Regions from separate parts of the Tessaracoccus palaemonis genome, predicted to be linked through region 1. Evidence: predicted binding sites of a transcription regulator. Region 1 holds the regulator's gene; the other holds the start of a gene.

Region 1 (7,439 bases):
ACGGGTGCCGGGGTGCTGGTCGAGAACGCGCTGTTCGCGACCCTGGACCCCACGACGCGGCGCACGGAGACGGCCGACGGCCGCATCTACACGCTCACCGACACCGTCGGCTTCGTCCGCCACCTGCCACACGACCTGGTCGAGGCCTTCCGCTCGACGCTGGAGGAGTCGGCCATGGCCGACCTGCTGGTGCACGTGGTCGACGCCTCCGACCCCGACCCGGCCGGCCAGATCGCGGCCGTCCGGACCGTCCTGACGGAGATCGGCGCCTCCAGCGTCCCCGAGCTGCTCGTGCTCAACAAGGCGGACCTGGCCGACGAGGGGACGCTGCTCGCATTGCGCGGCTCCTTCCCGGGCGCGCTGATCGTCTCGGCGCAGACGGGCGAGGGCATCGACGCGCTGTCGGCGGAGATCGACGAACGGCTGCCCCGCCCGGAGGTCGAGCTGCGCGTGCTGCTGCCCTATGACCGCGGCGACCTGGTGGACCGCATCCACAGGACCGCGCGGATCGTCTCCCTGGAGCACACCGGCGAGGGCACCCAGATCCACGCCCGCGTCCGCCCCGACCTCGCCGACGAGCTCGCCCCCTACCGACGTGACTGACCCCGGCGCGATCCTCGCGGCCGCCGTCGGCACCATCGGGGGCCAGGCGCGCCCCGGGCAGCAGCTGATGGCCGACGCGGTGGCCGAGGCCATCGTCGACGGCACCCACCTCCTCGTGCAGGCAGGCACGGGCACGGGCAAGTCGCTGGGCTACCTCGCCCCCGCACTCGCCCGGATCATCGACTCGGGCGACCGGGACCGCGTCGTCGTCGCCACCGCGACCCTCGCCCTGCAGGCCCAGCTGGCCACCAAGGACATCCCCACGGCGCTCGACGCCGCGCAGGCCGTCACGGGGAAGAGGCCGAAGGCCGCCATCCTCAAGGGCCGCACCAACTACGCGTGCCTCTACAAGGTGCGCGGGGGCGGCCCGCTCGAGCAGGACTCGCTGCTCGGAGCCGAGTCCCTGGTCGAGGCCGCCGCCTCCGGCCGGGGCGACGACGTCGGACGGTTCGGCGCCGAGGTGCTCGCCCTGCGCGAGTGGGTCGAGGAGGAGGCCCAGCGCGAGGGGCTCGCCGACCGCGACGACGCGCCGTCGCACACGGCACGGGGCTGGGCGCAGGTGTCCATCCCCACGCGAGAATGCCTCGGCGTGGCCAGCTGCCCGTTCGGCAACGAGTGCTTCGTCGAGCGGTCCCGCGAGCAGGCCCGTGACGCCAGCCTCGTCATCACCAACCACGCGCTGCTCGCCATCAACGCCATGCACGGCGGCACCGTGCTGCCCGAGCACGCCGCGCTGATCGTCGACGAGGCGCACGAGCTCGTCAGCCGCATCACCACCGCCGCGACCGACGAACTGACGCCCGGACTGGTCGAGCGGACGGCGCGCCGCTGCCTGGCCTGGCTCGACGACGATCTCGGTGCGGACTTCCTGACGCAGGCCGACGACATCCGCGAGGCCCTCGACGAGTCTGAGGCCGGCCGGGTGACGGCCACGTCCGCGCCGCTCGTGCGCGCCGCCGAGGCGCTGCGCGACGTCGCACGCAGGGTTGTCAGCGCGCTCGGGAAGGGCGACGGCGACAAGAGTGCCCCCGACCCCGACCGGCAGCAGGCCGCCTCCGCAGCGCAGGAGGTCTTCGACGTCGCCGAACGCATCGCCAAGCTGGCCGACGTGGACGTCGTGTGGGTCTCCCACTCCGAGATCGTCGGGGCCGCCGCGTATGTCGCGCCGCTGAACGTCGCCGGGCTGCTGCGTGAGCAGGTGTTCGCCGAGACGCCGACGGTGCTGACGTCCGCCACCCTGTCGCTCGGCGGGTCCTTCGAGCCTGCTGCCGCAAGCGTCGGACTGAGGGCCGCGGACCGCGTGGCGGCCGGGGCCGAGGCACCCGACCCGCTCGCCTGGCGCGGGCTGGACGTCGGCTCGCCGTTCGACTACCGGCGCCAGGGCATCCTGTACGTGGCGAGGAAGGGCCCCGAGCCCGGCCGCGACGGGCTGCGGGAGGAGACGCTCAGGGAGATCGCCCAGCTCATGTGGGCCGCCGGCGGGCGCACGCTCGGGCTGTTCGCGTCGCGGCGCGCGGCCGAGCAGGCTGCCGAGTGGTGCCGCCGTGAGCTGCCGGACCTGACGATCCTGTGCCAGGGCGACGCGCAGCTCTCGGAGCTGACCGCGCGCTTCGCGGCGGAGCAGGACACGAGCCTGTTCGGCACCATGTCGCTGTGGCAGGGGGTTGACGTGCCGGGGGAGACGTGCCAGCTCGTCATCATCGACAAGATCCCGTTCCCACGCCCCGACGACCCGCTCATGCAGGCCAGGAAGAGGGCGGTCGACGACGCGGGCGGCAACGGCTTCATGTCGGTCGCCGCGACGCACGCCGCCCTGCTGTTCGCGCAGGGCACCGGGCGCCTGATCCGACGCTCGACGGACCGAGGCGTCGTCGCGGTGCTGGATCCGCGGCTGGTCACCAAGCGCTACGGGTCGTTCCTGAAGTCGTCCCTGCCCGACTTCTGGCTGACCACCGACGGCGACGTCGCCGTCCAGGCGTTGCGCAGGCTCCGCGGCGAGGAGTAGCGCTCAGAGTCGGCGCATGACGGCGACGACCTTGCCCATGATGCTGGCGTGCGTGCCGTCGATGGGGGAGTAGTCGGGGTTGTGCGGCAGCAGCCACACGTGCCCGTCTTTGCGCTGGAACGTCTTGACGGTGGCCTCGTCGTCGAGGAGCGCGGCGACGATGTCTCCGTTGACGGCGTCGCTCTGCTGCCGGACCACGACCCAGTCCCCGTCGCAGATGGCGGCGTCGATCATCGAGTCGCCCCGGACCTCGAGCATGAAGACCGTGCCCTCTCCGACCAGCTGCTTCGGCAGCGCGAAGACGTCCTCGATCTCCTGCTCGGCGAGGATCGGCCCGCCGGCGGCGATGCGGCCGACCAGCGGTGTGGGGACCGACGGGGCCGTCGAGTCGTAGGACTGCTCCGGCGTCAGGGCTGCTCCCAGCCCCGGGGCGGGCGTCTCGACGCCGGTCTCGTCGTCGGGCAGCTTCACGACCATCGCGCGGGGGCGGTTGGGGTCGCGACGCAGGAAGCCCTTGTCCTCGAGGACCTTCAGCTGGTGGCTGACGGACGAGGTGGACGCCATGCCTGCGCGCTTGGCGATCTCGCGGATGCTCGGCGGGTAGCCGACGGCCTCGATGGATTCGCGGATGACGCGCAGGATCGCGACCTGGCGCATCGTCAGCCCGTGTCGGTTCTCCGGGCCGTCGGGAAGCTCGGAGATGTCTCCGAGCTGGGTCCTCAGCTGGGCGTTACTCGGGCGTCCTCGGCGGGGGTTCGTGTCAGCCATGTACAGATGTTAGCCCCGCTCGGAACAGGTGTTCGATAAGACGCGCCGTGTCGTCGGATCAGAAACTGTCGGTGGCCCCTGTTTGAGTGATCCGTGTCGCAGCAGCGACACGCCGGAGAAGAAACTTCGAACAGCTGTTCCAATGTGGCCTCCGGCGGGTTATAGTTTGATTCGAACAGACGTTCTAGGCTTCACGAAGGGAGAGGTCCCATGACCGCTTCGACCACCACCTCGTTCACGGTTGTCGGCACCGGCGACCGTCGCCGCGTCGTCACCCCGGCCGGCCGGCCCGACCTCCGCCTGCCCCGCGCCCACGCGCCGCGCCCCGTCGCCCCTGGTCGCGTCGGCTCCGTGTCCTCCTGTGTTGCGCCCCGTGTCGAGGCGCCCGCCCCGTCGACCCTGTGGCTCAAGATCAAGGTGGCCGCCGTCGGCGCGCTGGCCATCGCCGGCGTGGCCGCCTCGGCGTCCTCGTTCATCGCCATGGCCCAGCCTGATCCGGCCACCGGGTATGTGGCCGGAGACCCCGCCTGGGCGCACGTCACGCAGCCCTGACGTGGCCGTGACGACCCGCTCGGCGGGTTGTCCACCGGCCCCTCCTGGCGTAGGATCACAACATCTAGTGGCCATGACGCGCTTTGACCCCATAACTTGTGTTATTTCGTCGAGTGTGCCTGCCCGTGACCTACGACGACTGGACCGCACATGCACTGCCCGTTCTGCCGGCACGCCGACACCAAGGTGTCGGACTCCCGTGCGACGGAGGATGGCTCCGCCATCCGCCGCCGGCGGGTATGCCCGGCGTGCGGGCGGAAGTTCACCACGGTCGAGCAGATCGTGCTCACGGTCGTGAAGCGGTCGGGCGTCGTCGAGCCGTTCAGCAGGGACAAGGTCATCCGCGGGGTGTCCAAGGCGTGCAAGGGCAGGCCGGTCTCGGCGGCGCAGCTCGCCTCGCTCGCGCAGCGGGTGGAGGAGTCGCTGAGGGCCTCCGGGCAGGCCGAGATCCCAGCCGAGAGTATCGGCGTGGCCATCCTCGGTCCGCTCGAGGAACTCGACGCCGTCGCCTACCTCCGGTTCGCCAGCGTCTACCGCAACTACGAGTCGGTCGACGACTTCCAGCGCGAGATCGACGCCATCCGACTCGGCCAGGACGGGGCCCAGCCGCGGCTCGAGGCCACGCCTCCCGGGCTCGCGCAGGAACCGCTCATCAGCTGAGCTCCTGCCAATCAGCCATTCAGATCAACGAGTTTCGACACCAAGGGGTACATCATGACCGCGACCGCAGCGCGCTCCAACCGCCGCAAGTCCGACACCGGGTCCAAGGGACTCGCGATCTCCCGCGTCTTCACCACAAAGGGGGTGCACCCCTACGACGAGGTGGAGTGGGAGCGCCGCGATGTGGTGCAGACGAACTGGAAGACCGGTGAGACGGTCTTCGAGCAGAAGGGCGTGGAGTTCCCGTCCTTCTGGAGCGTCAACGCCTCCACGATCGTCACGACAAAGTACTTCCGCGGCGCGCTCGGCACGGCGCAGCGGGAGGACTCGCTGAAGACGCTGATCGACCGGGTCGTCAAGACCTACACCAAGGCCGGCGTCGAGTACGGCTACTTCGGCACCGACGCCGATGCCGAGATCTTCGAGCACGAGCTCACGTGGATGCTGCTCAACCAGTACTTCTCGTTCAACTCCCCGGTCTGGTTCAACGTCGGCACCCCGGCCCCGCAGCAGGTCAGCGCCTGCTTCATCCTGTCGGTCGACGACTCGATGGAGTCCATCCTCAACTGGTACAAGGAGGAGGGCTTCATCTTCAAGGGGGGCTCGGGCGCCGGCCTGAACCTGTCGCGGATCCGCTCGTCCAAGGAGCTGCTGAGCTCGGGCGGCAACGCCTCCGGGCCCGTCTCCTTCATGCGTGGCGCCGACGCCTCGGCCGGCACCATCAAGTCCGGCGGCGCTACGCGCCGCGCCGCGAAGATGGTCGTCCTGGACGTCGACCACCCCGACATCGAGGAGTTCGTCGAGACCAAGGCGCGCGAGGAGGACAAGATCCGCGCGCTGCGCGACGCCGGCTTCGACATGGATCTCGGCGGCAGGGACATCACGAGCGTCCAGTACCAGAACGCCAACAACTCGGTGCGCGTCAGCGACGAGTTCATGAACGCGGTCGTCGACGGCACGCCGTTCGGCCTGCGCGCCCGCATGGACGGCTCGGTCATCGAGGAGGTCGACGCCCGCAACCTCTTCCACAAGATCGCGAAGGCCGCCTGGGAGTGCGCCGACCCCGGCCTGCAGTACGACGACACCATCAACGCGTGGCACACCAACCCCGCCACCGGCCGCATCACCGCGTCGAACCCCTGCTCCGAGTACATGAGCCTCGACAACTCGTCGTGCAACCTCGCCTCGCTGAACCTGCTGAAGTTCCTGGGCGACGACGGCGCGTTCGACGCCGAGCTGTTCGTCAAGGCCGTCGAGCTCATCATCACGGCCATGGACATCTCGATCTGTTTCGCGGACTTCCCGACCGAGTCGATCGGCGAGACCACACGCAACTTCCGCCAGCTCGGCATCGGGTACGCCAACCTCGGCGCGCTGCTGATGGCGATGGGCAAGGGCTACGACTCCGAGGGTGGCCATTCGACGGCCGCGGCCATCACCTCGATCATGACGGGCGCCTCCTACCGCCGCAGCGCCGAGCTCGCCGAGGTCGTCGGCCCCTACAACGGGTACCCGGCCAACGCGGAGGGCCACCAGCGGGTGATGCGCAAGCATCAGGCCGCCAACGACGACCTGCGCGTGCTGACCGACGACCGCGCGCTGCACGCCGTCGCCACCCGTGAGTGGGACAAGGTGGTCAGCCTCGGAGCGAAGAACGGCTTCCGCAACGCGCAGGCCTCCGTCCTCGCCCCCACCGGCACCATCGGCTTCATGATGGACTGCGACACCACCGGCGTCGAGCCGGACTTCTCGCTGGTCAAGTTCAAGAAGCTCGTCGGTGGCGGCTCGATGCAGATCGTCAACCAGACCATCCCCCGCGCCCTCAAGCGCCTCGGGTACAAGTCCGAGGACGTCGACGCCATCGTCGAGTTCATCTCGGAGCACGGCCACGTCGTCGGTGCTCCCGGGCTGGCCGCGGAGCACTACGAGGTCTTCGACACCGCCATGGGCCAGCGTGCCATCCGCCCCATGGGCCACGTGCGCATGATGGCCGCCGTGCAGCCGTTCCTCTCCGGCGCCATCTCGAAGACGGTCAACCTGCCCGAGAGCGCCACCATCGAGGACATCGAGAACGTCTACCTCGAGGGCTGGAAGCTCGGCCTCAAGGCGCTGGCCGTCTACCGCGACAACTGCAAGGTCGGCCAGCCGCTGTCCGACGGCAAGAAGAAGCCCGCGGGCAAGGGCGAGGCCGAGGTCGTGGAGAAGGTCGTCGAGAAGATCGTCTACCGCCCCAAGCGTGAGCGCCTCCCGAAGTCCCGCGCCGGCCGCACCACCAGCTTCTCCGTCAGCGGGGCCGAGGGCTACATGACCTCGGGTGCCTACGCCGACGGCCGCCTCGGCGAGGTGTTCCTCAAGCTCGGCAAGCAGGGCTCGACCCTGGCCGGCGTGATGGACGCCTTCTCGATCGCGGTGTCGATCGGCCTGCAGTACGGCGTCCCGCTCGAGTCCTTCGTGCAGAAGTTCACGAACCTGAAGTTCGAGCCCGCCGGCATGACGGACGACCCCGACATCCGGATCGCGCAGTCCTTCATGGACTACATCTTCCGCCGCCTGGCGCTCGACTACCTGAGCTTCGACGACCGCGCCGAGCTCGGCATCTACACGGCCGGCGAGCGCGCCCGCTACGTCGAGACCGGGTCCTATCTCTCGGAGGAGGACGAGGCCGAGATGCCCGAGGCGGAGCAGCTCCGCAACGACGCCGGCGACGACTTCAACGTCGACGGCGCCCGCCAGCCCTCCCTGCTCGACGCCCACACGACGGCCGAGCTGATGGAGGCCATGGGTGTCGCCGAGGTCGACGCCCCGCTGTGCATGACCTGCGGCACCAAGATGCGCCCGTCCGGCTCCTGCT
Region 2 (7,439 bases), 840 kb from region 1:
GGACCTCGACGCCCGGATTCTGGCGGAAAAGGTCGACTCCGGTGCCGAGTTCGCCATCACGCAGCTGTTCTTCGACGCCGGCCGCTACTCCGAGCTCGTCGCCCGGATGCGTGGCCTCGGCTGCGGGGTGCCGATCATCCCCGGCGTCATGCCGCTGACCGTGATCACGCAGATCGAGCGCTTCGCGGACCTGTCGGGTCGGCCGCTGCCCGAGGACTTCGTCGCGCGGCTCCGCGCGGCCCCCTCCAAGGAGGAGGTCCGCCGCGTCGGGCTCGCCGCCGCCGTCGACTTCTGCCGCGACCTGCTGGACGCCGGCGCGCCCGGGCTGCAGTTCTTCACGCAGAACCGGTCGAAGGCCACCCGCGAGGTGCTGGCGGAGCTGAAGGCAGCCGTGCCCGCGGTCGCCGAGGCGGGCCGGTAGCAGCCTCAGGCCAGCAGCCTGCGCCAGTCCTGCGTGTCGACGTCGAGGGTCACGAGCCGCTGCGTCGCGCGGGTGAGAGCCACGTACAGCACCCGCACCCCGCCGGGCGTCTCGGCGACGATCCCGTCGGGGGACAGGACCAGCACGCCGTCGTACTCCAGGCCCTTGGCCTGCAGCGCGGTCACGACGATGATGCGGGCCTCGAACTCGCGCAGTCGCGGGTCGGACATCACGAACAGCTGTATCTCGTTGAGGCGCGACGGCGGGCAGATGACGCCGATGGTGCCCTGGACCCTTGCCGCGAGCTCCAGCAGCTGCGCGCGTAGCCCGTCGTGGAGGCCCGCGGAGTCCGTGGCCGCGAGCAGCGGCTCGACGCCCGTGGAGCGGACCGCCCGCGGCAGCTCCGCCTCGGGGAAGACCTTGGTGACGACGCGGGCGGCGAAGTCGAAGACTTCGCTGGGGGAGCGGTAGTTGGTGCTGAGGGTGAACGTGCGGCGCGGGGCGTGGCCGATGAGTTCCTCGAGCGCCCGGGTGGTCTCCGCCTGGTCGGGGTAGGAACTCTGCGCCGGGTCGCCGACGATGGTCCACGACGCGTGCGGCCCGCGGCGGCGCAGCATCCGCCACTGCATCGGCGTGACGTCCTGGCCCTCGTCCACCAGCACGTGCGCGTAGGTGGACTGCGGGTCGTCGTCAGGGTCGACGACCTTCTCGGTGCGTAGCCGGTCGGCCATGGTGACGACCTCGGCCACGTTGCCGGTGAGGAAGAGGTCGGGCTCGGGATCGTCGGGGACCTGCCCGAGGACGGCGATCAGCTCGTCGAGCAGCGCGATGTCGGCGATCGACCAGCCGCGTGACTGGTCCGCGTCGTCGTCGCCCAGCCAGGCGTACGAGTCGACGAGCGCCGCCCGCTGCAGGGGGCTGAGCTCGGGGGCGACCTTCGCCGCGACGTCGGCGTCGGCCAGCCGCGCAAGCACCTGCGTCGCGGTCAGCGTCGGCCACCACGCGGGCAGGAACGAGCGCAGGCTCGGGTGGTCGCGCACCTGCTCCTCCAGCTCATCCCTCTCGATCGAGATCTCGGAGGGCAGCTTGCGCATCAGCGCGGTGACCACCTGGTCGGTCGCCATGGTGCGACCACGGTTCAGCTTGGTCGCGGACAGCACCTGGTCGCGGATCCGGTCCAGCTCGCCCTTGTCGAGGCCGAGGACCTCGCCCTTGACGGTGACGCGGACGCGGTGCAGCGCGGGGTCGTCGCGCAGGGGGAGCCGCACGAGGCGGCGCAGGATCCTCAGCATCGCGAGGCTGCCCTTGACGGTGGCCGCCTCCGCCTCGTCGTAGCGCTCGCTGGTGATGCCGAGCACGTCGCTGCCGACGCCACCGATGGCCTTCAGTACCACCGACTCCTCGCCGAGGCTGGGCAGGACCCGCTCGATGTAGTTGATGAAGACGTCCGAGGGGCCGACGACGAGCACGCCGCCCTTCTCCAGCCGCGCGCGGTTCGTGTAGAGCAGGAACGCGGCGCGGTGCAGCGCAACGACCGTCTTGCCGGTGCCGGGGCCGCCGGAGATGATCGTGACGCCGCGGTAGGGGGCGCGGATCGCCTCGTCCTGCTCGGCCTGGATCGTCGAGACGATGTCGCGCATCGTGCGACCGCGGGCGCGGCTCAGCGCCGCCATCAGCGCGCCCTCGCCGAAGATGGGCAGGTCGGTCTCGGCCGACGAGTCGAGCAGGTCGTCCTCCAGCCCGATGACCTTGTCGTCGCGGCAGCGCAGCACGCGGCGGCGGACGACGTCCATCGGGGTGTTGGACGTGGCGCGGTAGAACGGCTCCGCGGCGGGCGCGCGCCAGTCGATGACCAGCGGCTCGTACTCCTCGTCGCGCACTCCGATGCGGCCGATGTAGCGCTTCTCGAGGTCGGTCAGGTCGATGCGGCCGAACACGAGCCCCTCGTGCTCGGCCTCCAGCGTCGCCATCCGCCTCGCGGCCTGGTAGGCGAAGGCGTCGCGTTCGAACAGCGCGGTGCCGTCCTCCTCGCGGAGGAAGTTCGTGCGGTCCGACATGAAGATCTCGCGGCCCTGCCGGGCGAGCTCCTTGGCGCTGGCACTTGCGGTGGAGAGGTTGGCGTAGACCAGGTCGACGTGGGCCTGTTCCGCTGCGATCTCGCGGGCGAGATCTGCGCGTGAAGTAGACAAGGTGAGGCATCCCCCGGGTTCAGACAAGACAGTCAAGTCTAGCCATCTTCAGGCCGCGCGTGCGCGCGCCGCCGGATCGGGGGCGGGGGTTGACCGGGGCCGGCCTGGGTTCCCGGGGCCGACTAGGGCACAGTGGAGGGGCGACAGACCTCCCCGACACCGAGCGAAGTGATACCCGATGAGTGACAAGCCCGCCGCGATGAGTCCCCTCAAGGCGGTGGTCGTCGCCGTCGCCGCGGTGCTGATCGTCGTCTTCGCGATCGCCGCGCAGCGCCAGGTCGCGGCCACCGGCACCGCCGATGCCGCCCCTGCGGCCACCACGGAGGGGGCCGTCCCCGAGGCGACCGGCACGGCCGACGCCGAGCAGGAGGCGTACCGGCGGTGGCTGCTGACCGAGCTGCCGCGCCGCGAGGAGGGGGACCCGCTGGCCAGGGGCCGCGTCGACGCGACCATCGTGATGACCGAGTGGGCCGACTACCGCTGCCCCTACTGCTCGGTGTTCGCCGAGGAGACCCTCCCCGAGCTGCAGGGCTACGTCGACGACGGGACGCTGCGGATCGAGTTCCGCGACCTGGCGCTGTTCGGCGACGACTCCGTCTACGCCGCCGTCGCAGCCCGCGCCGCCGGCGAGCAGGGCAGCTACTTCGAGTTCCAGAGCGCGCTGTTCTCGGCACTGCCGAACGACGGGCACCCCGACGTCACCGAGGAGCTCGTCACCTCCATCGCCGCGGACCTCGGTCTCGATGCCGACAGGTTCGCCGCGGACCTCGCCGACCCCGCCCTCGAGGAGGCCGTGCTGGCCGACACGCAGGAGGCGCAGGCCATGGGCCTGACGTCCATCCCGTCGTTCGTGGTCGGCGGCAGCTACTTCACCGGGGCCCAGACCCTCGACTTCTTCCGGCAGACCATCGAGGAGCAGGTCAGGCAGCCCTCCTGATGCTGATCGGTTACGCGGGCGCCTTCCTCGGGGGAGCCGCCGCCATCCTCAGCCCCTGCGCCGCCCTGCTGCTGCCCGCCTTCTTCGCCTACGCGTTCGGAGAGGACCGGTCCCGGCTGGTCGGCCGCACCGTCCTGTTCTGGGTCGGCACCCTGCTCACGCTCGTCCCGCTGGGGCTGGGCGCCGGGGCGCTCGGCTCGGCGCTGGCCGCGCACCGCGGCACGCTGACGCTGGTCGGTGGGGTTCTCCTGATCCTCTTCGGCCTGCTGCAGGCCCTCGGCGTGCCCCTCGCGGTCCCGGGTGTCGCCCGCCGCGGAGACCCGCGCGGTCCGCTCGGCGCGGTCCTGCTCGGCGCTGTGCTGACCGTCGCCGCCGTGAGCGGGAACGCGCTGTACGGCGCGGCGCTGCTGGCCTGTTTCGCCGCGGGGATGGTCGTGCCGCTGCTGGCGCTCGCGTGGGCGTGGGACCGCTGGCGGATCGGCGAGCGGCTGCGGCCACGTCCGCTGCGCCTCGGGCCGGTGACCACCAGCTGGGTGCAGCTCGTCTCGGGCGTCGCGCTGTGGCGCTGGCGGGCCTGACCCCTTAGCGCGGGCGGGGCATCCGGAAGGCCACGTTGGTGGGGCGGGAGTCCTCGCCCGTCAGCCTCTCGTGCAGCTCGTGGACCGCCAGCGCGGCGCTGCCGAGCTGCGCCCAGGGCTCCGGCCCGGCCGGCGAGGCGGCCGAGGCGCGGAGCCTGCCGTCGGCCCCGACGACGGGGGTGCGTGCGAGCCACTCCGCGGCCGTCCGCGGGGCGGCGCCGTGACCCGTGCAGTCGAGGTCGACGGGGCCGTCGGCCGCGTCGACGATCCGCACCCCGCGCTCGGCGAGCCGCGCGATGAGCAGGTCCGCCAGGGCTCCGTTGCCCCCGGGGATCAGCCGCCAGCGGCCGAAGGTCCGCGCCACCGAGAGCGGCAGGGCCGAGATGGCGGGGGCATCGGGGCCGGGTCCGCAGGCCAGCACCAGGTCCCGCAGCCCGCTGCCGAGACGACCCGCCACGTCGCCGAGGGACCTGTCGAGCCACAGCGACGAGCGCTGCTCCGCGGTGGTGACGGGGAGCGTCCCCTCGAGCGCGTGCCGTCGGAACGCGACCAGCACGTCGTCGAGGTCGTCGACGAGGTCGCGCCAGCGGGCGGCCTCGTCCTCGCCCAACTGGGCGCTCAGCGCCCGCCACTGCGCGCCGCGCTCGGTGGGCAGCTCCAGGCGGGTGCCGTCCGCGAGCGTGTGGACCTCGGCGGGGGCCTCGACGAGTTCGAGCCCGGCGCCGTTGAGGGCGGTGACGAGGTGCGCGCCGCTCTTCTTGAACAGGTCCCGCCAGGCCGCGGGCAGGAGGATCACGTCGGGCAGCGTGTCGCGCAGGGCGGCCGGAGAGGCCCCGTCGGTCACCAGGGTCACCTCGTGCCCGAGCCGGGCCAGCCGGGCGGACGCGGCCATCCCCGCCAGCGTCGCGCCCCGCACCCTCACCATGGCACCCGAGGATAGCCGTGGCTGCGAAACGCTGCGCGACAAGGGTCTTCGCGGAGAATGACGGAGTTGGTGCGGTCCTGTCGGGGGAGGGATCTATAGTGATCCCTCTACCGAACACCTGTTCGAATCAATGTGGGCAGGGGAGATCAGGAGGCCGCCATGCGCATGTACGAGGACCCCATCTGTGTGCTGTTCGACGGGAGGCCGCGGCAGTTCATCTGGCGCGACCGGCTGCTGCTGGTCAAGAAGGTCGAGTCCCGCTGGAGCCGGGCCACGGCGTGGTGGGAGAGCGAGCGGGTCCGCGCAGCCCGCGGGGAGGAGTCCGCCGGCTCCGGCGGGGAACTGGCGGCGGAGCGGGAGGTCTGGCGGGTCGAGGCGGGCAACGGCTGCCACCGCGGCGTCTACGAGCTCGCCCGCACCGTCGGCGACGAGGACTGGGTGCTGCAGGCGGTGTTCGACTGATGGACTTCGCACACCTGCGGGTGGCGTCGGGGTACTCGTTCCAGTACGGCGCCTCCCACCCTTCGCAGCTGGTCGCCGAGGCGGCCAGGTTGGGGATGGGCACGCTCGGGCTCACGGACCGCGGCGGCCTCTACGGCGCCGTCCGGTTCGCCAAGGCGTGCCTGCGCGAAGGCATCGCGCCGGTGGTCGGCGTCGATCTCGCCGTTCGCCCCGCCGGGTGGCGCCCGCCGCGGCGGACGGCGGCGGCCCGCGGCGGGCAGCTCCGCGACGAGCGGCTGCCCCGCGCCGTGGTGCTCGCCTCGTCACGGGCCGGGTGGGGGACGCTGTGCGAGCTGATCACCGCGGCGCAGCTGACGGGGCAGCGCTCCGAGCCCGTCGTCACCCTGGAGACCGTGGCCGCGCACTGCGCAGGCCGCGACGTCACGGTACTGCTCGGCGCCGACTCCGAGGTGGGCAGGCTGCTGCTCGCCGACGGGATGGACGGCGCGGCCGCCGAACTGCGTCGGTGGCGCGACGAACTGGGCGGCTCGGTCGTGCTCGCCGCCACCAACCACCACACCGGCGGCCGGGGGGGCGCGTCGGCTCATCAGGCGGCCGGGCTGGTCGCGCTGGCCGACCGGGCCGGCGCGGGGGCGGTCCTCACCAACATGGTGCGGATGGCGCGCCGGGACCAGGCACCCACCCTCGACGTGCTCGACGCGTCCCGTCGGCTCGTCCCGCTCGACGTGCGCAACATCGACCGCCGCAACGCCGAGGGCTGGCTCAAGCCCGCCGAGGCCATGCGCGTCGCGGCCGACGAGGCGGCCAGGCTCGCGGGTCGCGGCTCCGGGGAGTCCCTGCTGCGGGCCACGGTGGAGCTCGCGGAGCGCTCGGCGCTCGACCCGGTCGGCGACGTCGGGCTCGGCGAGATCCGGCTGCCGGAGTTCGAGATTCTGGGCACCACCGGCGAACTGGCCCCCGCCGCGCTGCGCGCCCGCTGCGAGGCCGGGCTGAACTCCCGCTACGGCGCCCCCGGCCGCGACGTGCTCGACCGCCTCGACGACGAACTCGCCGTCATCGGGCACCTCGGCTACGAGTCCTACTTCCTGACCGTCGCGGACGTCGTCGGCCTCATCCGCGGGCTGGGCATCCGGTGCGCCGCCCGCGGGTCTGGCGCCGGCAGCCTCGTCAACTACGCGCTGGGCGTCTCCGGCGTCGACCCGCTCGCCTACGGGCTGCTCCTCGAACGGTTCCTCTCGCCACTGCGGCAGGCGCTGCCCGACATCGACCTCGACGTCGAGTCCGCCCGCCGCACCGAGATCTACGACGAGATCCTGCGGCACTTCGGTGGCAGGCGGGTGGCGTGCGTCGCGATGATCGAGACCTACCGGGTGCGGCACGCGGTCCGGGACGTCGGCGCCGCGCTCAGCCTCGCCCCCGTGGAGATCGACGCCATGGCGAAGGCCTTCCCGCACATCCGTGCCCGCGACGCCCGCGCCGCGTTGCGGGACCTGCCGGAGCTGCGCGCCGCGGGCCTGGGGCAGGAACGCCTCGACGTCCTGTTCTCGCTGGTGGAGTCCCTCGACTCGCTGCCACGCCACATCGCCCTGCATCCGTGCGGCATCATCCTCAGCGACTCCTCGCTCGGGCAGCGGACCCCTCTCGAGGCCAGCTATGGCGGCTACCCGATGAGCCAGTTCGACAAGGACGACGTCGAGGACATCGGCCTGCTCAAGCTCGACGTGCTCGGCATCCGGATGCAGTCCGCGATGGCGCACGCGCTGACCGAGATCACGCGCACGGGCCTCGCCCGGCCCGACATCGACGACCTCGCGCCCTTCGATGACCCGGCGGTGTACGACATGATCGCCCACCGCGCCACGCTCGGCTGCTTCCAGATCGAGTCCCCCGGGCAGCGGGAGCTGGTCGGCAAGTTCGGCCCGGAGAA

What was found. The regulator LexA, encoded in region 1, represses DNA repair genes until DNA is damaged. The targets are predictions, from matches to a motif close to TCGAACANNTGTTCGA.
Region 2: KDB89_RS09595 (DUF6504 family protein) is a predicted target of LexA. The motif match lies at 5,161-5,176, and genes of this name have one in related genera.

Annotation. Positions count from the first base shown of each region.
Region 1 covers NZ_CP079216.1:1,274,864-1,282,302, forward strand. The annotation lists gene hflX (GTPase HflX) at 1-603, shown strand, start outside; gene KDB89_RS05735 (ATP-dependent DNA helicase) at 596-2,608, shown strand; gene lexA (transcriptional repressor LexA) at 2,612-3,376, opposite strand; gene KDB89_RS05745 (hypothetical protein) at 3,587-3,928, shown strand; gene nrdR (transcriptional regulator NrdR) at 4,079-4,588, shown strand; gene KDB89_RS05755 (vitamin B12-dependent ribonucleotide reductase) at 4,643-7,439, shown strand, end outside.
Region 2 covers NZ_CP079216.1:2,113,232-2,120,670, reverse strand. The annotation lists gene KDB89_RS09620 (methylenetetrahydrofolate reductase) at 1-421, shown strand, start outside; gene KDB89_RS09615 (HelD family protein) at 427-2,610, opposite strand; gene KDB89_RS09610 (DsbA family protein) at 2,789-3,547, shown strand; gene KDB89_RS09605 (cytochrome c biogenesis CcdA family protein) at 3,547-4,125, shown strand; gene KDB89_RS14660 (phytoene desaturase family protein) at 4,130-5,050, opposite strand; gene KDB89_RS09595 (DUF6504 family protein) at 5,210-5,512, shown strand; gene KDB89_RS09590 (DNA polymerase III subunit alpha) at 5,512-7,439, shown strand, end outside.